Regions from separate parts of the Bacillus sp. DU-106 genome, predicted to be linked through region 1. Evidence: riboswitches for the same ligand, from Rfam matches in the RefSeq annotation. Region 1 holds a riboswitch; each other region holds the start of a gene.
What was found. Region 1 has a riboswitch for S-adenosylmethionine ahead of metK (methionine adenosyltransferase). Riboswitches for the same ligand answer to the same signal wherever they lie in the genome.
Positions count from the first base shown of each region.

Region 1 (11,669 bases):
AAACGAATACATTCTTCTCGGTGTTCATTTGCTAGCAGAGCTAAAATGCCACCGCCCTCACAATGAAACGTTTTATGCTCAATACTTGCGATTGCCTGACTATGAAGCTCATCATTCGGAATATGGTAGGCACGCTCTTTCCACATCGCTAGCTCATGGTGTACAACCGGAAACACATCACGGTATACTTTCGCCATGAGCGTTATGGGATTACTCGGTACGTTCACTTCTTCCTTCATCTCCTCTATTAAATGTACAAATAATGATTTATTTGTTTGTTTTTACTATATTATTGACATGCATTTCAGTAAATGACTGAATATAACTCAAAATTTCATCACGCTCATACTCATTTAATAACTCGTGATAACAATTCGGCCATTCTTTAAAAGCCTTATCACTTATTTTAACATTATCAAACCAAGTGCGGACACGTGTTTTATCTACAAGTTTATCCTCACAAGCTTGCATTAGCAAGAGCGGAACATCTGGAAAATCATCTATTTTTTTATGAGCAATTTCGATAGACTTAATCAATTCACTATACCAACGTACTGATACTTTGCGCAAGAACAAAGAATCATTCTCCATTGCATCTCTCACCTCGTGGTTACGTGTTGACATTTCCACCGTAAGATTCGTTGCAAATTGCAATTTTGGAGCCACAACATTTAATATTTTTGAAGCAAATTGAAGCGGAGCAGAGGGTCCAGTCACTACCCCTAAACAAGGCGAACTCAAAATAATACCCTCTACATCTTCTCTCTTCGTTTCTTGCATCATACGAATGACAATAAGACCACCCATACTATGACCGAATAGAAAAATAGGTAACCTATACTTTCTTGCTTCTTTCACCCATAGTTTAACTTCCTCTATGTATTCATCAAATGAATCAATATGTCCTCTATTTCTTGAAGTCGTTCCATGTGACGGAAGATCCCCCATCACGACGTGGTAGCCGATATGATTCCACATTTCCGCAACGGCTTCGTAACGTCCGTGATATTCCATTGCGCCGTGCACAATAACAATGACAGCCTTTGCTTCCTCCGCTTCATAATTCCACATACGGCTCTCCTCCATTTCACTCTTTCTCATAATTTGATACACTAAAACTAGTCTCTAGGAAAGGAAGACTTTACATGATATATCCTTACAAAGAAAAAAAACCGAAAATTGCGAGTAGTGCTTTTATCGCTGACTATGTTACGATTACAGGCGATGTTTACGTTGGCGAGGAATCAAGTATTTGGTTTAATACAGTCATCCGTGGTGATGTGTCACCAACGATCATTGGAGACCGAGTAAATGTACAAGACCAATGTACACTCCACCAAAGCCCTCAGTATCCTCTTATCTTAGAAGATGATGTTACAGTTGGGCATCAAGTTATTTTACATAGTTGTCATATTAAAAAAGATGCTTTAATTGGAATGGGATCCATTATATTAGATGGTGCTGAAATTGGCGAAGGAGCTTTTATCGGCGCTGGAAGCCTCGTTTCACAAGGAAAGAAAATTCCACCAAACACGTTAGCTTTCGGTCGTCCCGCGAAAGTCATTCGTGAATTAACAGCAGAAGACCGTAAAGATATGGAGCGTATTCGCACGCAATACGTTGAAAAAGGTCAATATTATAAATCATTACAGAAGTAAATTTCCGCTGCCATAAGATTGGCAGCTTTTTTTATATAAAAACTAACTTTTTCTTTACAAAACATTATTACTCCCTCAACAAAATCTTATTAAAATAAAAGCTAATATCTCCATATATATGTAAACGAGGGAGGAGAATTTTCATGAAGGTCAGTGGATTATATAAAATAGAATGTTACATTTTCAAAGGAATTAATCGCTACTTTGATCAAAAAACATTAAATATCTTTTTCAGCAATATTACTCATATCGGTGGCGCGACTTTCTCCATCGCACTCACACTTTTCTTTTTAATTTTTGCAAAAGGTACTTTACATCAGGCAGCAATTGCAACTGCTATTTCTTTAGCAATTAGCCATATTCCTGTACAAATATTAAAAAGATGGTATCCACGAAAACGTCCTTATTTAACAATTCAGGATGCAAAATATCCAGTCCATCCATTAAAAGACCACTCTTTCCCGTCTGGTCATACAACAGCCGTTTTCTCTGTCTTCATTCCATTTATTTGCTATAATCCAAGCTTACTTGCTTTCCTATTACCGTTAGCATTATGCGTCGGTATTTCACGTATTTATTTAGGACTTCACTATCCGTCAGATGTATTCGTCGGTATGTGCCTTGGCACTTGCTCTGGCATCATCTCTTTTTATCAATTCATCCCACTTTTCACATAAAGGAGTGATATGATGAGAGTCGCCATTTTTACCGATACTTTTACGCCACAAGTTAACGGGGTTGCGAAAACGTTAGAGCGATTAACACGATATTTTCAGAAAGAACAGATCGCCTATTCTGTTTTCGCCCCTCAGCATACAGCTGAAGATAATTTTGTAGCGAATGTGAATAAGATGAGAAGTATCCCGTTAACAATATTATATCCAGAATGTCGTTTTTCTTTTCCTACTCCGCGTATTAAACGGGAACTACTTTCCTTTAAACCTGACATTATTCACATTGCCACACCTTTCAACATGGGACTTTGTGGATTGTATTATGCAAAAAAGTTAAACATCCCAGTTGTCGGTTCTTATCATACTGATTTCGATGCCTATTTACGTTATTACAAAATCGAATTCCTCTCCAATATGCTTTGGAACTATTTAAAATGGTTTCATAGTCATATGCAAAAAAATTTTGTACCTTCCTTTGAAACATTACATCAATTAAAAAATAAAGGCTTTCAGACCCTCTCTATATGGGGACGTGGTGTAGATTGCACACTCTTTCATCCAGCTTACAATACAGACCTATTCCGAAAAAAATATAATATTACAGCGAAGTATGTCCTTTCCTATGTTGGACGAATTGCTCCTGAAAAAGATATTGATACGCTGCAACACCTTATCATTAAAACAGCACATACTCGAAACGATATTCATTGGCTCATCGCAGGAGACGGTCCTCTAGCAACAAGTTTACGTGAAGCTGTTCCGAAAACAAATATCACTTTTACTGGCTATTTACAAGGCGGGGATTTAGCTGAAGCATATGCTTGTTCTAACATAATGGTGTTTCCATCAGCTACTGAAACATTCGGAAATGTCGTACTTGAATCACTCGCATGCGGTACACCTGTTATTGGTGCAAATAGTGGCGGGGTTAAAAATATTATTACAGATGGAAAAACGGGAGTTCTTTGTCCGCCTAAAAATGAAGATGCATTTCTATCATCCATTTATTTTTTATTACAAAATGAAGAAAAACTTGAGCAGATGGGAATAGCAGCTTCCTCTTTTGCGAAATCAAAGAGCTGGGATGAGATCTTTCGTGGCTTGCTTAACCAATATGAAGAAGTCCTTCAGCATAACGCATCAGAGTTGCTTGCTTAAATAGAAAAACTCCCTTCAAAAAAACGAAGGGAGTTTATTACATGGTCATAAATTTTAGTTTAATAAATGATACATAAGGTTAAGCATTGTTTTATTTCTATATTAATTATATCAAAAATAAACATAACTAAACAGACTTGTAATAAAAACCCATAAAAATTAATATATGGTTATACAGTATTTTAACTGTATAATGATTTTAAGAATTCCCCTTAAAATCAACTTACTCACATACCTTTATACAGCAATTGTTCCCCAATTCTGTATATCAAAAAAACCTTTCATTCATTTGAAAGGTCTTTTTGAGCCTGCACATATTCTTCTTTCGTATTTACATTTATAAACCAATCCGCATTCGCTTGTACATCTTCTCCAGAAACATACTTCACATTACATTGTGATAAAAGCTGCCCCATACTTCTTTTTTCTTCCTGAAGTAAAGCATAAATCTTTTCTTTCACGCGGTTATGATACGCCGCAAGTAGCGGTTGTTTTCTTCCATTAATAATAGGTACAACCGCATCATATTCATTGTTCGTTTGCTCTAGTAAAATGGTAAACCATTCATGCGACACGTTTGGTGCATCGCAAGGCATAATAGCGTACCAATCTGCTTCTATGTATTCCATTCCTGATACAATGCCGGCCAGCGGTCCATTCCCTTTATAGTGCGGAATGTCTTCTATAACAGGTACTTGTACGAATTGCTCTACTCGCTCTTTTATATCAGTATGGCTAATTACTACAATGTCTTGCAAAGTATTTCCCATCACTTTCACAATATGCTCAACAAAAGTAGTTCCCTTCCAAATTGCTAACGCTTTCGGCTCACCGAATCTACTCGACATACCACCTGCTAATACAATTCCAGCATACTTACTCATTGGCGATGCAGCTCAAATGTAATATGACCTAATTCCGGTAAAATTAATTTATTCATCGCAAGGCGAACCGCTCCGCTAGACCCTGGCATCGAGAAGACTACTTTGCGCCCAATTGTACCACCAATCGCTCTACTTAACATTGCGCTGCTTCCGATATCTTCTAAATAACTAATCATACGGAACAGCTCACCAAATCCAACAATTTCTTTATCTAATAACGCTGATACTGCTTCAATTGTGACATCGCGTTTCGTAATACCAGTACCGCCATTTGTTAATACAACATCTACATCTTCCTTATGATAACCAGCTAACACTGCTTGCTGAATACTTTCTTTATCATCTTTTACAATTTCATAAGAAGTTACTTTATGTCCCGCTTCTTTTAACAATTCATGTAATAGTTGTCCGCTCTTATCTGTTTCTTCCGTACGTGTATCGGAAATCGTCACGATCTTGCAACGCACTTCTTTTGGAGCTTGTTTTTTATGTTCAGTTACACTCATTTTTTATCTTTCCTTTCTTAAAGACTTTTCTTCATTTTATCATACATACCTTTACACAATTATGTATGAAGCCAATCATGCGCCATGATACAATATAAGTATACTAACCCACAAAAAGGAAAGTGCCCTTTCTTATACTCCTAGACTACATATCTTTAGCTACTCTTTATATTTTCTACATAATAGAATTCAATTTTAAAACTTGTACTAAAAAATAAATTGGAGGTCTACATAGTATGGAACTTTATAAAAAATTAACAACAACATTTATCCTCTTATTCATCGCTTCAATCACTGTCGGCTTTTCCTTAAAAGGCGCAATTCCATACGCTACATTAGTAAGCATTATATTCGCGACACTATTTTTACTAAGTAGTGCCTTTTGCGCAGGTAAAGCACGTCAAATGAAAGGTTGATTACATATGTTCCAGAAGAAATCAATCCTTTGTAAATCATGTGAAAAGGAAATACAAAAGGAGGACTTACATTGTTTGAATCAAACCGTATCCAGTTACGAAAGTTTTCCGAAGATGATATTCTAACATATTATAAATGGCATAATGATATAGACGTTATGAGTTCAACTACGCTCACTCTTGATAAATATTCCCTTCAAGACACAGAAAAACTTTGCCAGCAATTTATTCATTCTTCGGACTCTAAGAGCTATATCATTGAAGAAAAATCTACGCATCTTTCAATTGGTATTACTTCTTTAATTCATATTGATTCGTATAACCGAAACGCTGAATGTATTATTGATATTGGTAACAAGGATTACTGGGGGCAAGGTTATGGGAAGGAAGCTTTCACCTTATTATTGGATTATGCATTTTTAGAATTAAATTTACATCGCCTTTCTTTACGAGTATTTTCTTTTAACGATAGAGCAATTAAATTATATAAATCACTCGGTTTTCAACATGAAGGAACTTGTAAAGAAGCTATATTCCGCAATGGCAATTGGCATGACATTGAACTCTTCGCTTTATTCCAACGTAATTATAAATAAAAAAAGCTTTGCGCTCACCGCGCAAAGCTTTTTTTCATATATTATAGACCAGCTTGCTCTTTTAAAGCTGCTGCTTTGTCTGTACGTTCCCATGATAGATCTACATCAGTACGTCCGAAGTGGCCGTAAGCTGCTGTTTGTTTGTAAATTGGGCGACGTAAGTCTAGCATTTTAATAATACCAGCTGGGCGAAGATCGAAGTTGTTACGAACTAGCTCTACTAGTACGTCTTCAGATACTTTACCAGTGCCGAATGTATCAACTGAAATTGATACTGGTTGTGCTACACCGATTGCGTATGCAAGTTGTACTTCTGCTTTTTCAGCAAGACCAGCTGCTACGATGTTTTTCGCAACATAACGAGCTGCATATGCTGCAGAACGGTCAACTTTCGTTGCATCTTTACCAGAGAATGCACCGCCACCGTGGCGAGCGTATCCACCGTAAGTATCAACGATGATTTTACGTCCTGTTAAACCAGCATCACCTTGTGGTCCACCAATTACGAAGCGGCCAGTTGGATTAATGAAGAATTTCGTTTCTCCATCCATTAATTCTGCTGGTACTACAGCTTTAATTACGTGCTCTTTTAAGTCGCGATCGATTTCTTCCCATGTAACATCTGGGTGATGTTGTGTAGAAATTACGATAGTATCAACACGTACTGGTTTACCATTTTCATCATACTCAACTGTAACTTGCGTTTTTCCATCCGGACGTAAGTATGATAATGTATCATCTTTACGTACTTCAGTTAAACGGCGAGCTAATTTGTGAGCAAGCGAGATTGGAAGTGGCATTAACTCTTGTGTTTCATTACATGCGAAACCAAACATTAAACCTTGGTCTCCTGCACCAATTGCCTCAATCTCAGCGTCAGTCATTTGACCTTCGCGTGCTTCTAGCGCTTGGTCAACACCCATAGCGATGTCAGCAGATTGCTCATCGATAGATGTTAAAACTGCACAAGTTTCTGCATCGAATCCGTATTTTGCGCGTGTGTAACCAATGCCTTGAATTGTTTCACGAACGATTTTTGGAATATCTACGTAAGTAGAAGTCGTAATTTCCCCCGCTACCAATACTAAACCAGTTGTTACAGTTGTTTCACAAGCTACACGTGCATTTGCGTCTTTTGATAAGATCGCATCTAAAATTGAATCAGAAATTTGGTCACAAATTTTATCTGGATGTCCTTCAGTTACAGACTCAGATGTGAACAGATGACGTTTTTTTGTCATGTGGTAAACCTCCCTACAGTAATTGTATATATTGTACGGAACTCATCCTTAATTTGCCACAAACTGCGACATACATTTATTCTCCCACACAAGCATACAGAAAAACCTTTCCTACTTTACATAGAGGAAAGGTTTAATTTGCTACTTGCATACTGCTTTTTGCCCTTCGCTCTTATCGTTCGAGACCTGTAGCCTCGCACAGGTTTTAGCACCTATTCACCTGTATTTACCACTACAAGTGAGGTTGCTGGGCTTCATCGGGCCTGTCCCTCCGCCAGCTCGGGATAAGAGAGTATCCGTCCCAACCTATACTAAAGAAATGATATTCATTTGTCAATTAATATTCACATTTTCCTGAAAGTTTTTCTCAATACGCCTGAAATGAAATATTAATAGGGAAATAATGCATTCACACAAACAAAAAGAAATAAATAGTATACATTATTTATATAATTGTGTTATACTCTTGTTGGGGATTACGAGAAATATTTCATTAAATGAAAAGGATGGTATATAAATATGAGTACTGTGAATGTCCAAATTGGTTTACACGAATTATTGAACGGAAGCAATGCACAGATTCAACTAAGTGTTCCGCAATTAGTGGAAAAAGTATTAATGCGAAATGAAGGGAAATTAACTTCTACTGGTGCCGTTTCTGCTTCAACTGGAAAATATACAGGACGTTCTCCTAAAGATAAATTTATTGTGAAAGAAGCATCGGTTGCTGACAAAATTGCTTGGGGAGCTGTGAACCAACCGATTTCTGAAGAACATTTTAATAAATTATATACTAAAGTTTTAGAATACTTAAAAGAAAAAGAAGAGTTATTCGTCTTCAAAGGATTTGCAGGCGCTGACCGCAATTACCGCCTACCAATTCAAGTTATTAACGAATATGCATGGCACAATTTATTTGTACATCAATTATTCATTCGTCCAACTGAAGAAGAATTAACAACTCATGAATCAGAGTTCACAATTGTTTCTGCACCGAATTTCAAAGCTGATCCAGCTGTTGACGGTACAAACTCTGAAGCATTCATTATGGTTTCATTCGAAAAACGTATCGTACTAATTGGTGGTACAGAATACGCTGGAGAAATGAAAAAATCAATCTTCTCTATTATGAACTTCTTATTACCTGAACAAGATATTCTTTCTATGCATTGCTCTGCAAACGTAGGTGAAGAAGGCGACGTAGCACTATTCTTCGGTTTATCTGGAACAGGTAAAACAACATTATCTGCTGATCCAAACCGTAAACTAATCGGTGATGATGAGCACGGTTGGTCTGATAACGGTGTATTCAATATTGAAGGCGGTTGCTACGCGAAATGTGTAAACCTTTCTCACGAGAAAGAACCACAAATTTTCGATGCAATCACATTTGGATCTGTTTTAGAAAACGTTATCATTAATGACCAAACACGTATCGCCGACTACAACGATACTACTTTAACAGAAAATACTCGTGCTGCATACCCTATGCATGCGATCGACAATATCGTACTGCCAAGTGTTGCTGGACACCCAAATACAATTATTTTCTTAACTGCTGATGCATCTGGCGTATTGCCTCCAATCAGTAAGTTATCAAAAGAGCAAGCTATGTATCATTTCTTAAGTGGTTACACTAGTAAACTAGCAGGAACAGAGCGCGGCGTTACTTCTCCGCAAGCTACATTCTCAACTTGCTTCGGTTCACCATTCTTACCACTTGATGCATCTCGCTATGCTGAAATGCTTGGTGAAAAAATCGAGAAACACGATGCGAAAGTATTCTTAGTAAACACTGGCTGGACTGGTGGCGAATACGGCGTTGGTAAACGTATGAACTTAGGTTACACTCGTGCAATGATTCAAGCTGCATTAAACGGTGAACTTGCAAAAACTGAAACAGCTAAACATGATATCTTCGGTCTTGAAGTTCCACTTCACGTACCAGGTGTACCTGACGAAGTGTTAATGCCTGAACAAACTTGGGCTGATAAAGCTGCTTACAAAGCAAAAGCAATCGAACTTGCAAATGAATTCAAAGCTAACTTCAAAAAGTTCGACAGCGTATCTGAAGACATTATTAACTTAGGCGGTCCAATCGCTTAAATTAAAACTTTCTGTTGGAATAACCCTTTACTCATATGAATAAGTGTCGTGTAACCGTAAAGTTTCGCGTACTCACCGACAAAACCCAATGCGGCTTAACGGTTACACACACTTACATAAAAAAGAAGCTTACGTGAAAACGTAAGCTTCTTTCTATATCTTATATAAAGTGAAACGCTAATCTCTTCATCTGTGACCTAGATTATAAAATTACAGCTTCGAATATATACATTATATCCCTACTCACTACATCTCTCGGGTTTCACATCGTATGGGGCTAAAAAAGGCCCTGACCGCTTCTATTCGTGACTGGATCATCTATTCCATCTAAAAAGAAGTCTTTTATCTTTTTAGCTCTTTGTTAGTTCTTTCTCATCTTTCATGCTATAGTAACCTAAGTTCACAACGATTAAAAAATAACCGCCCATAATCCCTACTGCAAATGCCCACATCACCATATGGTGCTCAATTTCGTACATAATAATAGCGCCCAAAATAGCAGCCGCAAAACGATTAAACATACCAAGCGTCGGTGCTTTCGTTTTCTTTACGATACTATCTCCAAGCTTCTCAATTCTTCTCCCTAAAAGCCAAACGCAATACATACTTACGATAAGTCCAATTCCTGCACCTAAAAAATGTGCTGAAAACGGTGTTAACATCCAACCTAGTAACAAAATACCTAGTATATAATACGATTGGATTTTAAATGATCTTAGTGACATACTAATCATGCTGTACCTCTCTTCATTCGTTCTTATCTATCCACCAAAAAATTTCTTTCAAATTCATATTCCTTACATTCATTTCATTCAAATTAAAAACAACATAAACAGTATGTTTATGTTGTTTAAATGTTTTTAGAAAATAATATTATACAAGATTTCAAACATCATATTCTCATATTTTGTGACGGTTTTTCAAACTTTTTTCGTCCATTTATGAAAAAAATGATATCAATCTATGAACATACGGATATGATGTAATAAGCACACAAATAAAGGGGGCGTCTAATGATTTATTTTTTAATGGCTCTCATTCACCTCATTATCCCTGCACTTATTGGACTTTCATTGTATTGGTACACGAAAAATCATAGCATTTTTTACGCTGTCCTCGGTGTTCTTCTTCCAGGTATTATTCTTATTACACTCTTCCGTATTCCATTTTTAAACTTAATTCCACTTATTACTGCTATCTTGTTTCTCATCTTCTTACCAAAAATAAAAAAATAGGAAAGCAGATCATAGGTGATCTGTTTTCCTATTTTGATATAGGTTCCTCTGCAATAGAATGAACTTTTACTTTCTCCGATTTCACAAACCATAGACCGACAAAAATGATAATTCCACCGATGATTTGTTGAAACGATACATATTCATTTGCCCAGACAGCTGCAAATAGAACCGCTACAAGCGGCGTTATATACATATATACCATCGTATGTGACGCCCCAATTTTTTGAACACCAACATACCACATTACTAGACCAAATACTGTTACAAAGAAAATAGAATATAGTAAAGCAAATAGTGTCATTCCGTGAGTAATGTGAAATGGCATGACAAACACATGTGGACCACTTAACAATAATAGCGGAATCGCACCCACTAATGCAGACCATGCAGTAACACGTAATGCTGAATATTTTTTAATTAATGGTCCTGCTAAAACAGGATAAAGCCCCCAGCATATTGATGTAATAAGTCCAATTCCATTGCCATAAAAAGAACTAGTAAGTGAATGTCCTGCTACTAAAACTAAGGCTGCACCAACAAAGGCAGTCATAGAACCGATTAACTTTCGAGAAGAAAACTTTTCTCGTTTCAAGAAAATCGCAAATGCAGTTGTAAAAATAGGTGAAATAGAAATGAGTAAAGAGGCATTTGTAGCGGATGTATATTTGACAGTTTCCATAAATAACGTTTGATACAGTACAATACCTACAACGCTAACGATAATTAATCTAGGTATATCCGTTCGCTCCATATAAACCGACTTTTCAATACAAAAGGTAAGGAGTAACAGAAGCGGTGCCGCCGCCATCATACGAAGTGCAGTAAACTCAATTGCTGTAAATTCTAAAAGTCCATACTTCGCAATTGTATAGTTAATCCCCCAAATAATAACAACACTTAAAATTAATAACTCAATTCCCCATCTCCTCATGCGTATCCCCTCCGCAAAGAAGATTATACAGAAAATTCAATCACATGTACATTTCATTATGTGAAAAAATCTTTTTATTATATGAAACGTTTTGGTAAATGAAATTATATCGGCGCAACTCCATTTATATCGGCGATTTCCCAAATATATCAGCGCAACTCCATTTATATCAGCGATTTTTTCAATATATCGACTTATCGACAATAATAGCGACTTATAAAATAAAAAAAGTGAGTCCAAAATACATTTTGGACTCACCTT
Region 1 covers NZ_CP026607.1:4,716,529-4,728,197, forward strand. The annotation lists gene C3Y97_RS24045 (tetraprenyl-beta-curcumene synthase family protein) at 1-227, opposite strand, end outside; gene C3Y97_RS24050 (alpha/beta hydrolase) at 268-1,071, opposite strand; gene C3Y97_RS24055 (gamma carbonic anhydrase) at 1,146-1,658, shown strand; gene C3Y97_RS24060 (phosphatase PAP2 family protein) at 1,802-2,335, shown strand; gene C3Y97_RS24065 (glycosyltransferase family 4 protein) at 2,348-3,490, shown strand; gene C3Y97_RS24070 (molybdenum cofactor guanylyltransferase) at 3,772-4,374, opposite strand; gene C3Y97_RS24075 (MogA/MoaB family molybdenum cofactor biosynthesis protein) at 4,371-4,880, opposite strand; gene C3Y97_RS24080 (hypothetical protein) at 5,117-5,296, shown strand; gene C3Y97_RS24085 (GNAT family N-acetyltransferase) at 5,368-5,892, shown strand; gene metK (methionine adenosyltransferase) at 5,934-7,133, opposite strand; SAM riboswitch class I at 7,303-7,424, opposite strand; gene pckA (phosphoenolpyruvate carboxykinase (ATP)) at 7,653-9,239, shown strand; gene C3Y97_RS24100 (ATP synthase subunit I) at 9,590-9,973, opposite strand; gene C3Y97_RS24105 (hypothetical protein) at 10,253-10,474, shown strand; gene C3Y97_RS24110 (DMT family transporter) at 10,503-11,408, opposite strand.

Region 2 (7,522 bases), 2.1 Mb from region 1:
GCGCACTTCTTTCTCAATATGTTTCATAAGTAAACCTGTAAATAACAAGTAAGGCAGTACAACGATGTTCTTTTCTTTTCGTTCTACAACTTCCTTTAACTTCTCCTCAAATTTTGGCTCTGCAGCCGCTAAATAACAAACTTCTACTTTTTTAACCTTCTCTTTTGTTTGAAATAAAGAGGCAATCCAGTTTATATCTCTTAATACTTCAGGATCACTGCTCCCTCTTGCAACAAGAAGTAACGTCACTTCATTTTTATCTTCCTGTTCGATGCCACTTCCGCTATACACCGATTTAACAAGTGTTTCTGATACACCAAACGGATTACCATAGGTAACTTTAACATCCGAAAATTGATTAGTTAACTTTTCCAATTCAAAAGGGATATCTTTTTTTACATGACCTGCCGCTAATAAAAAAACAGGGATAGCAATAATCTCAGTGGCCCCACGCTTCACACATGTACGAAAACCATCTTCAATAGAAGGATTCGCTAACTCTAAAAAACAAACTTCTTGAATAGTCGCTTCTATACGGCTCATGCACGATGTAATAAATTGAATCGCCTCTTCTTTCGCTGTCTTCAAACGACTTCCATGACATATATATAAGACGGCTTTCATTTTACAACACTCCACTTACTTGATAAGCATTTTCTGTCTGCTTCTCAAACCAATGAATTTTTTCTCTAAAACGGACAACCTCTCCAATTACAATCATACTCGGATTTTGAATTTGCTCTTTTTTCGCAACATCTACAATTGTCCCTAACGTTCCAACAACTGTGCGTTGCATAGACGTCGTCCCCTGCTCAATAATAGCAGCTGGCGTACTTTTATCTTTTCCATGCTTCATAAGTTGCTCACATATGTAGGGCAAATTACTAACCCCCATATATACCGCTAAAGTCTCTACACCTTTCGCTAAACTTTCCCATTTCACTTCTTCTTCAGCACCTTCTTTCCTATGCCCAGTCACAATAGCAAAACTTGCACTTGCATCACGGTGCGTCACTGGAATGCCCGCATAAGCAGGAGCAGCTATTCCAGCTGAAATACCAGGAATGATTTCAAATGGTACACCTTGCTTTGCTAATGCTTCAGCTTCTTCTCCCCCTCTACCAAACACAAATGGATCGCCGCCCTTGAGCCTCGTTACAACTTTTCCTTTTTTCGCATACTTAATAAGAAACGTGTTAATTGTCTCTTGCTTCATCGTGTGATAATTCGGGAGTTTTCCACAATAAATTAAATCCGCGTCAGGCTTTGCGTATGAAAGCAGCTCTTTATTCACAAGTCGGTCGTATAAAATAACATCTGCCTTCTCAATACATTTCAACCCTTTAACAGTAATTAAATCTGGATCGCCAGGACCCGCTCCAACAATATAAACCTTTCCCATCATCTCTCCTCATTTCTTCTATTAAAATGAAACTTCCATTCGTATATAAGAATGGAAGTTTTTATTTTTTCGTATTACTAATCTCTACTCATGGATAACAAATGCCTCACCTTTTCGAATCTTCTTTTTTTCAAACAAAGAAATCTCTTTTACCTCTGGCAACGGTAAAAAATGCTTTTCAAGCTCAATCTCCGCAAGCTTAAATGCCTGTTCTTCACTTTGAGCAACAACAACAATCGGAACAATACTATTTACTAACACAGCTTCAAATCGATATAAATCCATATCGTCCCTCCTAAGACGCTATTACTTCTTCTAGCACGTTATTTAACGCTATTTGTAATGTATCTACACCAACACGACCTACAAAATCATAAAATGTTTCGGCTGGTAATTTATTCTCTTTGAAATAACTTATAAATGATGCGAGTACATCAGGTAGATCCTCGCCATCTATTTTTCCTTTTAACTTTTGATTGTAGGCACCGCCATCTAACAATGTTCCACCTACGTATATTTCAAACGCTTCAACAATACCTTTTTCCTTCGTTTTCATTTTCACCCCTTGTAGCCCAATGTCAGCAATTTGACGTTGACCACATGAATTTGGGCAGCCTACCATATGAATTCGAACTGGAACATCGAGTGCAATTTGTGTATCTAAGTATTCTGCAATTTTTCGTAATCTTTCTTTCGTTTCTACTAGTGCAAGATTACAATATTCAATACCGGTACATGAAACCGCATGACCAATAAATGATTTCGGGCTAGCAGATATCGCTTCAAACAGCGGTTCACTAAGTAATCCTTTTACATTTTCCGGAGGAACGTTCGGAATAATGAAGTTTTGCGAGTTACATGTACGAATTTGTCCATTTCCATATTGCTTTGCGATTCTTGCAATCTCAAACATTTCTTCTGCATGTAAACGACCTACCGGTACATTAAAACCTACATATTTTAATCCCTTTTGTTTTTGGTCTTGAACACCATAAAAATAGCCTGCATTCCATCCTTTGAGTGCACTTTCCCCTTTACTTTGTAAAGGCCCTGTATACTCTATTAGTTTCTCTTTAAATTTCTCTGCTCCCCAGTCCGCAACAAGAAATTTCAACCGAGCTAAATGACGTTTTTCACGATATCCAAAATCACGGAATATAGTAGCAATCGCAATCGCCACCGCCTTCACTTCTTCTGGTAAAACGAATACATCTAATTCATCAGCTAAATACGGTCGAGCTGATAATCCTCCACCTACTTTTATATGAAAACCAACTTTTTTCTCACCATCTATTTCTTTCGTTGCAGGCGTAAATGCAACACAGTTAATTTCTGCGTTTGCTGAATTATAAATATTAGAACTAATAGACATTTTAAATTTACGTGGCAAGTTAGAAAACTCTTCATTATGTTGGAAGTAATCATATACTTCTTTTACAATATGCGCTGTATCGAATAGTTCATTTGCATCAATGCCAGCAAGCGGATTACCTGTAATATTCCGCGTTATATCACCACAAGCCCCCGCTGAAGATAACCCAACTCTTGCTAATCTTTTAAAAATATCTGGAATTTGCTGAATTTCTAACCAGTGAAACTGAATCGCCTGTCTCGTCGTAATATCTATTACATTACGTCCATAATCTTCAGCGATAGAAGCAAGTACTTCTGCCTGTGCATTTGTAATAATCCCTGACGGAATATTTACCCGCATCATAAAATAACCAGCTTCTTTCGGTCTTTGTAAATACAAGCCTGCCCATTTAAAGGCATCCCACTCTTCTTTCGGAATAGATTCGAAACCATTTTCCGCATAGTAAGGAATATCATTAAAAATTTCTAAGCCATCTTTTTCTAATTTATTTTTCTCGGTCTGATTTAATTTTTCATTGTTAGCCCATACTTTTTCATAACTCATTGTTTATCCCCCTATATAAAACTACGCTCTTGTAAGTACTTCACGATTTGTTCTGCACATTCTTCAATAGAATATTTGTGCGTTTCTACAATTAATTCCGCTTGCTCTGGCTCTTCATAAGGCGAATCAATACCTGTGAAATCCTTAATATCACCTTTTCTTGCCTTTTTATAAAGTCCTTTCGGATCACGTTTCTCACACTCTTCAATCGGACACTTCACAAAAATTTCAATAAATTCATCTACCGCTAATAAATCTCTTACTTGTTTGCGGTCTACTCGAAATGGTGAAATAAATGCTGTAAGGACAACTGCTCCTTGGTCTACAAATAACTTTGCCACTTCGCCAATACGTCTTATATTTTCCATGCGATCACTTTCAGAAAATCCTAAGTCTTTATTTAAACCGTGGCGAATGTTATCCCCATCCAGCACATAGTTTCCAATATTCTTTTCAAACAGTTTACGAGCGACCGCATTCGCTACTGTAGATTTACCCGAAGCTGATAAACCAGTAAACCAAATTACAAAACTATGATGTCCATTCTTCACTCTTCTCTCATCTTTTGAAACCGAAGCTGTATGCCAAGTAATATTCGTATCCATCTCGTTCTCTCCCTATTCTGTTACTACTTCTTTTTTCAAGCCTTTAATTAGTACTTCCACTACTTCTTTACGACTAAATGTACTTGGCGGAATCTCACCGTTTCTTAATAATTCCCTTACTTTTGTACCCGATAAAATAACATGATCTTCTTTTCCGTGCGGACATGTTTTCGTTGAAGCCATCGCTTCACATTTCGTGCAGTAAAAACTATGCTCAAAGAATAGTGGTGTAATTCCTAACTCTTCTATCGTAAAATTTGTGAAGATTTCTTGCGCTTCATACGTTCCGTAATAATCTCCTACTCCAGCATGATCACGCCCTACTATAAAGTGGGTACATCCAAAATTCTTTCTTACTAACGCATGAAATATCGCTTCCCTTGGTCCTGCGTAACGCATGGCAGCAGGAAATACACTTAAAAAGACACGATTTTTCGGATAATAGTTTTGAAGAAGTACTTCATAGCTTTCCATTCTTACATCAGCAGGAATATCATCCGATTTCGTTTCTCCAACGAGCGGATTTAAAAAGAGACCATCTACAATTTCAAGAGCAGATTTTTGAATATACTCATGGGCACGATGTACCGGGTTTCTCGTTTGAAATCCGACCACTGTTTTCCACCCACGTTTTTTAAATGCTTCCCTCGTTTCAATTGGGTCTAAATGATAAGAAGGAAATTGATTATTTTCAAAGCGTTTTGTTAGAATAATAGTTCCTCCAACGTAAACGTTTGGTCGTTCATATAATTTTTTCACTCCTGGATGAGCCTCATCCGTTGTTTTATATACAAGTAACGCTTCTTTTTCTTTATCTGGTACAAAAATATCTTCTATTTGAATGACACCGTATATATTTCCATTGTTGACAAGCTTTACTTCCTCTCCAGCCTTCAGGCTTTCTGCGACTTTTTCTGTTACCGGTAATGTAATCGGTATACTCCACACACTACCATTTGCTAAACGAAGCGTTTCTACAACAGAATCATAATCTTCCTTCCCTAAAAAACCAGTAAGGGGGCTATATCCACCTGTCGCCAATAGTTCTAAATCACTTAACGCAATATTGTCTAATTTAATTTCTTTTTCAATTTGTGATACGTCATATGTCTCATCTATACGGTTTACTAATTCGTTTACTATGCTCATTTTTCTATATCCTCTCTTAGCTTTATTTCAAGATTCATCTTATTGGTAATGAAGACCACATTCAGTTTTCACTTTTCCAGCCCATCTACCATCTCTTGAATCGCCACCATCCCCTACAGGTAACGTACATTTCTCACACCCAATACTTGGATAGCCAACATCATGCAACGGGTTATACGGCAAGCTATGTTTGTATACATATCGCCAAACTTCTTTCCACGTCCAATGAATGAGTGGACAAACTTTAATAGATTGAAAACGATGATCTTGATTTATAAACTTTGTATGCTTACGTGTTTCTGATTGTTCCCTTCTTAAGCCCGATATCCATGCTTTTTCCACGACTAATGATTTTTCTAAAGGTAAAATTTTTCTAATCTTACAACAAAGATTCGGATTGCTCTCCCACAGTTTTTCACCATGCAACTTCGCCTGTTCATCAAGTGTAAGTTCTGGCTGTTTTTCTATAATATTCAATGAAGGAAATCGTTCCCGCACTTTTCGAATTAATTCATACGTTTCTTGAAAATGAACATTTGTATCCAAAAATACAACTTTAGCAGATGGATTTACTTGGTTTATAATGTGTAGCAATACCATACCTTCCACCCCAAAGCTACATGCGTAGACAACCTCATCTTTATATTCTTTATAAGCCCAATTTAATACTGATAACGCACCTTTTGTTTCATCTTCTTCCGAAAACGAAACAACATTTTCTTCCCACGTTTCATACGTCAACATGTTTTTTCCCCCTGTAAAAGCAAAAAGACGGTTTTAACCTAATGAAAATAGGTTAAAACCGCCTCTAGTTTTTCTAGTCAGCGCTTTTCACTTTAAACGTACTTTTTCACTTTTCTCTAACTGAATTACTTTCCCATCTTGCACAACAATTGTAATTGAACCATATTTCATATCAGCAAGCATCGCTTCAATCTTCTCGGATACTTCATCAAAATGTTCCCGTACACTCACGCGAACAGCCCCCCTTTTTATTCATAAAAAAAATCTTTCCCATTTCGAAAAGACTGTTCGGTAATATATTTTACCTTATCTTTCAAAATGGATCCCATTTTGCTGGATTTAGCACCTTGCTTTCTATAAGCAGGTTGCCGAGCTTCTTCGGGCCAGTTCCCTCCGCTTCTCTTGATAAGCTTTGTATTTGTATTTTATCACAATTCTGATTTTTTTCAATCCTAGTTTTCCGATATATTTTAATTATTTTATTTTATAAAAAAGGAATTGCCCATTCGAACAACTCCTTTTCCTATTTAGACAAGCTCTTTAATACGTATGCGATCGTTCCCAATAATATTTTCATATGTTTCGCGTTCCACAACTACTTGCGATGTTCCGCCTTTTGCAAAGACAACGGCTGGTCTTCGAATCCGATTGTAATTATTCGCCATCGAGTACCCGTATGCTCCTGTACAGGAAACTGCTAGTAAATCAGAAGCAGCGACTTTCGGTAAATGAATATCCCAAATCAACATGTCTCCACTCTCACAGCATTTCCCGGCAATCGAAACGAGTTCCTCATTCTCATCATTCGCTCGATTCGCTAACATCGCTTCATAACGCGCATTATATAAAGCAGGTCTTAAATTATCTGTCATTCCACCATCGACTGATACATATTTCCGAATACCAGGAATATCTTTCACAGATCCAACTGTATAAATTGTTGTCCCAGCATCACCTACAATGCTACGGCCTGGCTCAATCCATATTTCTGGCAATGGATATTCACATACAGTAAATTGTTCTCTCACTGCACTTGTTACAGCTCGCACATATGTCTCAAGAGTTAATGGTGTATCTGACTCTGTGTAACGTATTCCAAATCCCCCGCCTACATTTAACACTTTTACTACATAGTTTGTTTGCTCTCTCACTTCTTCTAAAAATTGGCGAAGAACTTCAATTGCTCGAACAAAACCAGCTGTTTCAAATATTTGCGACCCAATATGTGAATGGATCCCTAGCACATTATAATTGGATTTTTGTAAAGCCAATCCAATTGCCTGCATTGCTTGACCATTTGAAACACCAAATCCAAATTTCGAATCATCCTGACCTGTTGTAATATATTCATGTGTGTGCGCCTCTACTCCAGGCGTTACACGAATTAATATGTTCACAAATTTCCCATGTTGCATCGCTAAATCGTGTAAAACTTCTAATTCAAAGAAATTATCTACGACAAAACAACCGATATTCGCCTGAAGAGCCATCACTATTTCTTCTTCTGTTTTATTATTTCCATGAAAATGAATACGTGATGCCGGAAATCCTGCTTGGAGCGCAGTATATAATTCTCCCCCAGAAACAACGTCTAATGACATATTCTCTTCACGAGCTACTCGGCACATCTCCATGCACAAGAACGCCTTGCTTGCATATGCTACTTGATAAGAGAAACCACTTTCTTTAAAAGCACGATGAAAT
Region 2 covers NZ_CP026607.1:1,364,124-1,371,645, reverse strand. The annotation lists gene C3Y97_RS07115 (sirohydrochlorin chelatase) at 1-624, opposite strand, end outside; gene cobA (uroporphyrinogen-III C-methyltransferase) at 626-1,402, opposite strand; gene C3Y97_RS07105 (DUF3906 family protein) at 1,487-1,687, opposite strand; gene C3Y97_RS07100 (nitrite/sulfite reductase) at 1,698-3,320, opposite strand; gene cysC (adenylyl-sulfate kinase) at 3,332-3,925, opposite strand; gene sat (sulfate adenylyltransferase) at 3,938-5,074, opposite strand; gene C3Y97_RS07085 (phosphoadenylyl-sulfate reductase) at 5,114-5,818, opposite strand; gene C3Y97_RS07080 (YezD family protein) at 5,906-6,049, opposite strand; SAM riboswitch class I at 6,122-6,230, opposite strand; gene lysA (diaminopimelate decarboxylase) at 6,346-7,522, opposite strand, start outside.
Region 2: linked by a shared signal. The riboswitch ahead of C3Y97_RS07080 (YezD family protein) and the one ahead of metK (methionine adenosyltransferase) in region 1 are both predicted to bind S-adenosylmethionine.

Region 3 (11,669 bases), 490 kb from region 1:
AGGGGGAACCCTTCCTCTTTTTGTGTAAAATCTCGATGAAGAATAAAGTGTAAACGAATTAAGCTGCTGGTGGATACCCGTTATATAGAACAGTCATGATCGTAAACCATCCGAAAACGAGTACAGTTGCAATTGCAAAGCCGCTCGCGAAAAAGTTTTTTTCACGAAGTGTTCTAAGCGTAGCAAATACAGCTAACAGAGTGACAAGTGTAAAAATAATAACAAGGCCCATACAATATCCTCCTCTGTCTACCCATTTCTTATTATGAGTTTTTGGAATATTTACTCTTTTATATTGTACATGTTTTAAAAATGATTGTCGAGATAGCATCCTTTCTTTTCCTCAGAGAAAGAAATGTTGTATCATTAAAAGTAAGTTTTTAATAACTGGAGGAGATTTTTATATGAAATGGATACAAATGCCGTTAGGCCCATTACAAACAAATGCTTATATTTTAATGAACGATCAAAAAGAGTGCATTATCTTTGACCCTGGTCATGAAGGTGAAAAGCTCGTTACATATTTACAAGAAGAACAATTAAAACCATTGGCTGTTTTATTAACACATGCTCACTTTGATCATATCGGTGCTGTTGATGCCGTAAGAGACGCTTTTTATATTCCTGTGTACGTACATAAAGAAGAAGCAGATTGGTTAGGAGATGCAACTGTAAACGGCTCTCAAATTTTTATGATGAACCGCAGTATTACAGCAAAACCAGCGGATCATATTATTGATGCAGAAGGTACATTAACAATTGGATCATTTAATTTTGAAGTTTTTGAGACACCAGGACATTCTCCAGGAAGTATTTCTTATTATAGTAAAGAAGCGAATGCTGTATTCTCAGGAGATGTATTGTTCCAAATGAGCATTGGAAGAACAGATTTGCCTGGTGGAAGTTTTGCTGAATTAATTGGAAGTATTGAAGAGAAATTATTTGTATTACCAGATGAAACAGCGGTGTTATGTGGACATGGTCCAGAAACAAGCATTGGCTTTGAAAAAGAAAATAATCCGTTTTTACAATAAGGAGTTATTATGGGAATGGAGCTCATTTTAAGAGAATGGATGGGGAAAGAAAAGGATTATTCAATTTCATATAGTACGTATATGAACCTTGTATTGTATACGGAGGGTCATGGATATTATATGAAAGAACGTGAAAAGATTGGAAGACAAGGGGATTTTTTTACAAGTAGCAATGTATCCTCTGTTTTTGCAAAAACTTTTGCTAAACTTTTTATTCGTCTTGTTGAAAATGGTGAAGTTGCTTCGAATATTTGTGAGGTTGGTGGGGGAACAGGGAAGTTTGCCTATGATGTTTTACAAGAATGGAAGCAATTATCTCCAAACACCTTTATTAATTTAAACTATTCAATGATTGAAGTGAGCCCTTTTCATAGGAAATTACAGCAGGAGCAACTTGGCTCATTTTCTAATGTATCGTACTATACCTCCTATAGTGAAATGGGAGATTCTTTCGAGGGAATTCTTTTTTCGAATGAGTTGTTTGATGCATTTCCTGTTGAAGTAATTGAGAAAAGAAATGGTATATTGTATGAAGTACGTATTACATATACAGAGGAAGGAAACCTTTCAGAAGTATGTAGGCCGTTAAATAAAAGAATTGGTCGCTATTTATTGAAATATAATATTTATATTGCTGAAGGGCAACGTTTTGAAGTACCAATTGTTATGGAGGAGTATATAAAAGAAATTTCGAAATGGTTTCAAAAAGGTATATGTATTACAGTTGATTACGGATACACAAAAGAAGAATGGATGCATCCAGCACACCGCGAAGGAAGTTTGCGAGGATATTATCAGCATAAGCTAATGCGTAACCCACTAGCGCATCCAGGTGAAATGGATCTTACTACTCATGTTCATTGGGACGAGCTAAAGGAGATCTTTAGTATGCAAGGAATGAGTGCAGTATGGCATAAGAAACAATCTGAGTTCTTGTTAGCTGCAGGGATATTAGAACAGCTTACGAGCCATCAAGATACGAATCCTTTTTCTGAAACGCAAAAACAAAATCGAGCAGTTCGTTCTATGATTTTAAATGGAGGAGTAGGGAGTTCGTTTGATGTTGTTATACATACAAAAGATATGCAACATTTACATTTGGATCAGTATGTAACAATATAAAAAACAAGACACAGTATATACTGTGTCTTGTTTTTTAATACGACTTATGTAGTATTATATATTTCCTCTCATGATATATATTTATATTAAAGATATGAGATAAAAAATATAGAATACGTTCTTTTTCTGCGATTATTAGTCCCTAACCTAATAATACACGAACGAGTTGAATGATTGTTTCATTCTCTACTTTGTAATAAATTTCCAATCCTTTTCTTTCACTAGAAACGATTTTAGCGCTTTTTAATTTTGCTAAATGCTGTGAAATTGTAGATTGTGGCATGTTTAAGCCAGTATACATTGTAGAAACGTTGCTTGGACCGCGCTCGATTAATCCTTTTACGATACATAAACGAACAGGATGAGCTAGCACTTTTAATAATTCTGCATTACTTTCATATAGTTCTAATTCTTTTTGAAAGGTTTCTAACATGTTCTTTTCCACCTCCGTGTGAGCTATTATACCATACTATACATACCAAAAATTTAAAGAAAAGAAAATAGTTGTTGCAGAAAAAAAGTCCTAAAGTAAAGAAATTGTAAGAAAAGAGACCCGGATGTAAATAAAATAGGTAAATTAGCATGTTTTTGTAAAATGACATTTTTGGGTGAAAATTTCGATGCGTTTTAAAAATTGAAAGATATAGATATATTTGTAACACAATTTTATCATGATTTTCTTATTCTTTCAAATGAATATACGAAATTTTTAAAATAATATGACAAAGGAATTATAATGATATATATAGAATATAAAACAGGTTAAAAGAAAAGAAGCTGAATGTCATTCGCTTCTTTATGGTGATAATGAAATATTTGATTACGGCTGATAAATCTTAGGATGATCAAGTCATTAGTCATTTATTCTAAAATTCATCTTTTAGCAACGTTAAAAATCTGTGATTCCATATGTTCTCATAAAAATCAATTGTCTCTTTTGCGGACATAAAAGGATTATTCAACGTAGAGGTTGTTTTCTGTCCCATAAAGTTTTCGTATCCTAGCCCGTGGGCAAACTTAATCGTTGCATCCATACAGTACTCTGTTTGGGCGCCACAAAATTCAATGCGATTTACAGATAATTGATCTAAAATTTCTTTTAAGTTTGTTTTATAAAATGAATTTGCATGTGTTTTTCTTACAAAAAAATCTTGTTCTTGAACATCTAGATCGGTATGAATAGCCCAAAGTTCTTTCTCGGGTACTAAATCATCATCACAATGTTGAACAAAAAGGATTGGTTTATTTAATTTTCTATATGAATAAATTCTTTTATTTACTTTTTTTAGTAAGTTCTGTAAATCAAATAAATGCTCCTCGCTATAACATACGCCATTTTGTAAATCGATAACGATTAAAATATCTGCACAAGTATCCATTATTTTCACCCCTTTTTATTTCTTAATATATCAATTAATCCATTATTTAGAAATAGATGATATACTTTTATTTTTTATGGACTATAAGAAAAGAAGAAATTCAAATGAATATAGCTAAACCGCATAAAAAGAAGATATGAAAACCTAATCTCATATCTTCTTTTTCTCTATGCATTTACAGGTTCTTCTACATAAGAAAGGGCATTTTCAAAATCGGATATTAAATCGTTAACATTTTCAAGACCGACTGATAACCGAAGTAATGAATTAGAGATTCCTCTTTTATCACGAGCTTCTTGCGACAGTGCTGCATGTGACATTTTTGCTGGATAAGAAAGAATTGACTCTACAGCTCCTAAACTAACTGCAAAAACAGGCAATTTTACTTTTGATAAAAATTTGCGGAGTGCATCTTCTGACTGCAAAGTAAACGATAAGACCGCTCCAGCTGATGTTGCTTGAGATTGTTGAATATCAAATCCGAGATGAGTTTGTAATCCCGGATAATAGACATTTTTTACTTTAGAGTGCTCTTGTAAATAATGTGCGATTTTATTGGCATTTTTAGCTGAATGTTCGAGGCGTACATGCAATGTTTTTAGACCGCGAAGTACGAGAGAACAATCTTGAGGTCCTAAAATAGCACCGAATGCATTTTGTAAAAATCCAAGCTTTTGAGCGAGTTCTGAATCTTTTACTACTGCTAATCCAGCAGTAACATCACTATGACCAGCAATAAATTTTGTAGCACTATGAAGAACGACATCAGCTCCAAGTTCAAGTGGTTTTTGGAATAGTGGTGTCAAAAATGTATTATCAACAAAAGTAAGAGCCCCAATAGATTTTGCGAGTTTAGAAACCTCGCGAATATCTGTCACTTTTAAAAGTGGGTTAGAAGGTGTTTCTACATAAAAGAGCTTTGTATTTGGTTTAATGTTTTGTTTTATTTCTTCTAAATTGGTCATATCAACAAATGTATGTGAAACACCGTAACGGGAGAGTACCTCAGTTATCACTCGGTAAGTGCCTCCGTACACATCTTCTGAAATGAGTACGTGATCACCTTGTGAAAGAAGGAGGAATGCAGTGGAAATCGCTGCAATGCCTGATGCAAAGGCGAATCCTTTTGTTCCGCCTTCTAATAAAGCAATGATATCTTCAAGAGCTTCACGAGTTGGGTTTCCTGACCTGCTATAGTCATATTTTCCGAACGTATCTACATCAAACTGGTGAAAAGTTGATGTGTTATAAATAGGAACGTTCACAGCGCCTGTTTGCGAGTCGTGTTTATATTGGTTGTGTAGTAAGAGTGTATCTATAGAATAGCTCATATTCTTACACCTTCTTTTACGAGTTTAATTGCTTGCTTTAAGTCTTGAATTAAATCGTTACTATTTTCAATGCCAACTGAGAATCGAAGAAGACGATTGCATACGCCGTTTGCTGTTCTAATTTCTTCAGGAATATCAGCATGTGTTTGCGTTGCTGGATAAGTCATTAAACTTTCTACACCACCAAGACTTTCGGCAAATGTAATTAAGGATAAAGATTGTAAGAATGGATTAATCCAAGCTTCATCTTTAAGGCGGAATGAGATCATGCCACCTCTTCCTGGATAAAATACATCTGTCACCCCGTCTTCATCATTTAAATACGCAACAACTGCTTTCGCATTTTCTTCATGTTGCCTCATGCGAAGCGCTAACGTTTTCATACCGCGAATTAATAACCATGAGTCAAATGGGCTTAAAACTGCACCTGATGCATTATGATAATGAGCGATTTCCTCGCAAAGTTCCTTTCCTTTTGCAACGACAAGCCCGCTTAGTACATCGTTATGTCCCCCTAAATATTTCGTTGCGCTATGAAGTACAATGTCAGCACCTTCTGTTAATGGTTGCTGTATATAAGGTGTGTAGAAAGTGTTGTCTACAATAAGGAGTAGTCCGTTCCTTTTCGCTACAGTTGCGACAGCAGCAATATCAGTAACTTGCATTAATGGATTAGTTGGAGTTTCTATGAAAATAGCCTTCGTTTCAGTTGTGATAGCTTGCTCAATTTGTTTAATAGACTGTGTATTTACGTATCTACATCGAACATTCCACTTTTTTTCATGCTCAGAAAATAATCGATACGTTCCCCCGTATAAATCTTCAGATACAATAAGTTCGTCTCCAGAGCGGAATAGAGAAAGGACGAGGAGAACAGCCGCCATCCCTGAACTACAGGCATAACCTTGTTCGCCATATTCTAAGTCTGCGATCGCCTGTTCTAAAAGACCTCGAGTTGGATTGCCAGTTCGTGAATAGTCAAAGCCAGTAGATTTACCAATTCCTTCGTGACGATAAGCGGTTGAGAAATAAACTGGTGGATTAACCGTTCCGGTTGTAGTTTCACTGCGATTTCCGATTTGTGCTAGTTTTGTTTCGATTGTTGACATATGAAAATTCCTCCTTTTTAAATTGAAACATTAAGTGAATATAAAATAAAAAAAGCCTTCTAAGAAGAAGGCTTTCGGTTTGAATAGAGTCTTCTTCTCATCTGTCAAATCTTTCACAATTTGCTGGAATTAGCACCTTATTAACAAAATGTTAATGGTTGCTGAGGCGTCACAGGGCCAGTCCCTCTACCTCTCTAGATAAGAATGTTCGTATGAAATTTTTATTATGTTTTTAACTTTACAATAAAATATAACTGAATTGCAACTTTATTTTAAATAATTTTTATTTTTCCGCAAGTGTCATTGACTTTTACTTTTGTGCATGCTAAATTTATTAAAAAATTAACAAACATTGTTAAAAGGGGAACGCATTTCCTTTTAGCTACATAAATAAAATAATAAAGACAACTCTTATTGAGAGCGGTGGAGGGAAAGGCCCTGTGAAACCCGGCAACCTTCAAACGAAATGTTTGAAACGGTGCTAATACCTGCAAAACGAATGTTTTGCATAATAAGAGGAGGAACGATTATGTCCCCCTCTTCAAAGTGAAGAGGGGGTTTTTATATTGATAGAAATGAGGGAGAGTCGTGAAATTACTAGATTTATTATCAAAAGGAATTGTAATAGGTGATGGTGCGGTTGGGACGTTATTGCATTCACATGGTTTGCAAAGTAGCTTTGAAGAATTGAATGTATCTGATCCAGACTTAATTATATCGATTCATAAACAATATGTAGCTGCTGGAGCAGATGTAATTCAAACGAATACGTATGGAGCAAATGAGGCGAAATTACGTATGTATGGTTTAGAAAATCAAGTTACAGAAATTAATAGAGCGGCAGTAAAACTAGCGAAAGCATCTGTGACAGATAAAAATGCAATTTTAGGAACAATTGGTGGTATGAAACATATCGGAGCTGTTACAACGACTGATATGGAAAGAGAGTTTATGTTACTTGAACAGGCAGGGGCTTTACTAGAAGAACAGGTTGATGGATTACTATTAGAAACTTTTTACGATGAATTTGAATTACTTCATGCCGTTAAAGTATTGCGTAAGCAAACGAATATTCCAATTGTTGCGCAATTAGCGTTACATGAAGCAGGTACGACTCAAAATGGAAATGATGTCAATGAAATATTAAAGCAACTTATAGATTACGGTGCAAATGTTGTTGGATTGAATTGTCAACTAGGGCCGCTTCATATGACGGAAGCTTTCAAAATGATATCGATTCCTCAAAATGGCTATTTATCAGCATACCCAAATGCAGGCCTCCCGAATTATGTGGATGGACGTTACGTATATGAGGGAAGTCCAGCTTATTTTGAAGCGATGACACCGAGATTTATTGAGCAAGGTATTCGGTTATTGGGTGGTTGTTGTGGTACGACTCCAGAACATATTCAAAGTATGAAGCGCGCTGTTGCGAATATTACCCCTGTAATAGAAAAAGACACGATTCAAAGGCCGAAAGTCGTTCATACGCATGAGAAACGTTCGAAGGCTCACGTCACTCTAGCAGAGAAAGCGAAAAAACAAACAACAGTTGTAGTGGAATTAGATCCACCGAAAACGTTAGATACACAGCGTTTTTTTGAAGGAGCAAGAGCGTTAAAAAGAGCGGGAGCAGATGCTATTACTCTAGCAGATAATTCATTAGCATCGCCTCGTGTTTCTAATATGGCGATGGGTGCGTTATTAACGAAGCATGATATCCCAGTATTGACGCATTTAACGTGTAGAGATCATAACGTCATTGGACTACAATCTCATTTGTTAGGTTTATCGGCGTTAGGGATGGAAGAAGTGTTAGCTTTAACTGGTGATCCAGCGCGCGTTGGTGATTTTCCCGGTGCCACTTCTGTATATGATTTATCCTCTATTGAGCTTATTAAAATGATTAAAGAAATGAACGATGGACGTTCAATTTTAGGGAAATCAATTGGACCGGCGACAAGGTTTTCTGTAGGCGGCGCATTTAATCCTCACGTGAGGCACTTAAAAGCAGCGGTTAAGCGAATGGAACGAAAAATAGATGCTGGAGCGGAGTATTTTTTAACTCAGCCAATTTACGATATCAAGTTAATTGAAGAAGTGTATGAAGCGACAAAGCATTTGGAACAACCTATTTTTATTGGAATTATGCCGTTAGTAAGTAAGCGGAATGCAGATTTTCTTCATTTTGAGGTGCCGGGTATTACTCTTCCTGAAGAAATAAGAGAGAGAATGGATGGACATGAAACGAAAGAGGCAGCAATTGAGGAAGGGATCCGCATTTCACAAGAATTGGTCGACGCAGCGATGAAATATTTTAATGGTATTTATCTTATTACACCATTTTTAAAGTATGAAATTACAGAACATCTTGTTAAATATGTAAGAGAAAAGCAAGAAGTGAAAGAAGGTATTAATTGATGAAGTGTATAGAAGAAAAATTAAAAAATAGCATTTTAATATTAGATGGTGCAATGGGGACAATGATTCAGCAAGAGGATTTAACTGCTGAAGATTTCGGAGGAGAAGAGTACGAGGGCTGTAATGAATATTTAGTGGAAACAAGACCAGACGTTATTTTAAAGATTCATAAAGCTTATATTGAAGCTGGAGCGGATATTATTGAAACAAATACATTTGGAGCAACGAATATTGTACTAAGTGATTATGATCTGTCTCATTTAGATGAAGAACTAAATGAAAAGGCAGCACTTTTGGCGAAGCAAGCTGTTAAAGAAAGCGGGAAGGAAGTATATGTTGCGGGAGCGATGGGACCAACAACGAAAGCAATTAGTGTTACAGGTGGTGTGACTTTTGAAGAATTGATTGAGGCTTATACAAGGCAGGCACGAGGATTATTAAAAGGAGCAGTTGATGTATTACTCGTTGAGACGAGTCAAGATATGCGTAACGTGAAAGCAGCTTATATTGGAATTCAAGCCGCTTTTGAAGAACTGAAAAAAACGGTTCCTATTATGATTTCAGGAACGATTGAGCCAATGGGAACGACTCTGGCTGGGCAAACAATTGAAGCTTTTTATTTATCAGTAGAACATATGAAACCATTATCTGTTGGGTTAAACTGTGCGACTGGTCCGGAGTTTATGAGGGACCATATTCGTTCACTATCTGATTTATCGGAGTGTTACATTTCTTGTTATCCAAATGCAGGTCTTCCTGATGAAGATGGACATTACCATGAATCTCCATCTTCTCTTGCTGAAAAGGTGAAGCGATTTGCTGAAGAAGGATGGGTTAATATTATTGGTGGTTGTTGTGGCACGACACCAGAACATATAAAAGCAATGAAATCCGCGCTAGCATCTCTTAGGCCTCGTGACCATCATGAGAGAGAAGGACATGGAATTAGTGGATTAGAAGCACTGCAATATGATGAGTCTATGAGACCGTTATTTGTAGGTGAAAGAACGAATGTTATTGGGTCACGTAAATTTAAACGCTTAGTAGCAGAAGGGAAATTTGAAGAGGCTGCTGAAGTGGCAAGAGCGCAAGTGAAGAAAAATGCTCATATTATTGACATTTGTATGGCAGATCCTGATCGCGATGAAATAGAAGATATGGAAAACTTCTTAGCAGAAGTTACGAAAGTTTTAAAAGTACCGATTATGATTGATTCAACAGATGAAAATGTGATGGAGCGAGCTCTTACTTATATTCAAGGAAAAGCTGTTATTAATTCAATTAATTTAGAAGATGGAGAAGAACGATTTAAAAAAGTGACACCGCTTCTTCAAAAGTATGGTGCCGCTATAGTTGTAGGAACAATTGATGAAGACGGTATGGCGGTTAGTGCGGAACGAAAGATAGAAATTGCGAAAAGAAGCTATGAATTACTTACAAAGAAGTATGGGATACGCCCGTCAGATATTATTTTTGATGCACTTGTGTTTCCAGTAGGGACAGGTGATGAAGAATATATTGGCTCAGCGGCAGCGACTATAGAAGGAATTCGCCTTATTAAAGAAGCGTTACCAGAGTGTTTAACGATTTTAGGTGTAAGTAACATATCATTTGGTTTACCACCGGCTGGACGTGAAGTATTAAATTCAGTCTTTTTATATCATGCTACGAAAGCAGGATTAGATTACGCGATTGTGAATACGGAAAAATTAGAACGCTATGCGTCGATTCCAGAGGAAGAAAAACGCCTTGCAGATGCATTACTGTTTGAAACGACGAAAGAGACGTTAGAAGAATTTACAAACTTTTACCGAGTTGCTAAAAAGAAAGATGTCGTTGTGCAAGAAACGTTAACGCTTGATGAAAGACTAGCAAATTATATTGTAGAAGGTACGAAACAAGGATTACACGAGGATTTAAGTCTTGCACTTGAAGAAGGAAGAAAACCTCTTGATATTATTAACGGTCCGCTTATGACAGGGATGGACGAGGTAGGACGACTATTTAATAATAATGAACTTATTGTTGCTGAAGTATTGCAAAGTGCCGAAAGTATGAAAGCCGCTGTAAGCTATTTAGAGCCACATATGGAATCTAGTGATAGTGCGAAAAAAGGGAAAGTATTGTTAGCAACTGTAAAAGGTGACGTGCATGATATTGGGAAAAATCTCGTTGAAATTATTTTAGCGAATAACGGATATGAGATTATTAATTTAGGAATTAATGTACGTTCGGATCGAATTGTTCAAGAAGTACAAGAAAAGAAGCCGGACATTATAGGCCTTTCAGGTTTATTAGTAAAATCAGCTCAACAAATGGTAACGACTGCTGAAGATTTAAAAGCGGCAAATATTGATGTGCCCATTGTTGTAGGTGGTGCAGCGTTAACGAGAAAGTTTACAGATAATCGGATTTCACCATCATATAAAGGACTCGTTTGTTATGCGAGTGATGCGATGACGGGGCTCGATATTATTAATAAGCTTCAAAAAGAAGAAGAGCGTGAGAAGATGAAGCAGGATAAAAAAGAACGTCATCTTCATATCGTAAAAAAAGAGGAGAAGAAAGTAGAAATTCCAGCAGTAATTGAGCCATTACCAAAATCAGAGGTTATGGTGCCTGATTCAACAAAACGAATTGTATTACGAGATGTTCCCGCCCTTCATCTCGCACCATTTCTGAATAGACAAATGCTACTTGGGCATCACCTTGGATTAAAAGGAAATGTGAAGAAGCTTTTGAAAGAGGGAGATAAGAGAGCACATGAATTAAATGATTTAATAGATGAATTATTGCAGGAAGGACAATCTTGGTTAAAGCCGAAAGCAGTGTATCAATTTTTCCCAGCGCAAAGCGACGGACAAAACATTGTAATATATGATCCAGAAGATCATACGCGTGTTATAGAGCGTTTCACATTCCCTAGACAAGGAAAGGCTCCCTATCGTACTTTAGGTGATTATTTGCGCCCAATAGGAGATGAGATGGACTATGTTGCTTTCTTATCTGTTACGGTTGGGGAAGGAGTTCGGGATATTGCTGAAGAGTGGAAGGCGAAAGGTGATTACCTACGTAGTCATGCCATTCAATCGTTAGCGCTTGAATTAGCGGAAGGACTTGCTGAAAAAACACATATGCTCATTCGTGACCGCTGGGGCATTCCGGACTCACCTGAACTGACGATGGAAGAACGTTTCCGTACGAAATATAGAGGAATACGAGTGTCATTTGGTTATCCGGCGTGTCCAGAACTTGCAGATCAAGAAAAGCTAT
Region 3 covers NZ_CP026607.1:4,229,940-4,241,608, reverse strand. The annotation lists gene C3Y97_RS21555 (DUF2759 domain-containing protein) at 59-232, opposite strand; gene C3Y97_RS21550 (MBL fold metallo-hydrolase) at 405-1,034, shown strand; gene C3Y97_RS21545 (class I SAM-dependent methyltransferase) at 1,044-2,156, shown strand; gene C3Y97_RS21540 (ArsR/SmtB family transcription factor) at 2,299-2,589, opposite strand; gene C3Y97_RS21535 (cysteine hydrolase family protein) at 3,023-3,535, opposite strand; gene metC (cystathionine beta-lyase) at 3,703-4,866, opposite strand; gene metI (cystathionine gamma-synthase/O-acetylhomoserine thiolyase) at 4,863-5,975, opposite strand; SAM riboswitch class I at 6,070-6,180, opposite strand; SAM riboswitch class I at 6,384-6,493, shown strand; gene C3Y97_RS21520 (bifunctional homocysteine S-methyltransferase/methylenetetrahydrofolate reductase) at 6,564-8,396, shown strand; gene metH (methionine synthase) at 8,396-11,669, shown strand, end outside.
Region 3: linked by a shared signal. The riboswitch ahead of C3Y97_RS21520 (bifunctional homocysteine S-methyltransferase/methylenetetrahydrofolate reductase) and the one ahead of metK (methionine adenosyltransferase) in region 1 are both predicted to bind S-adenosylmethionine.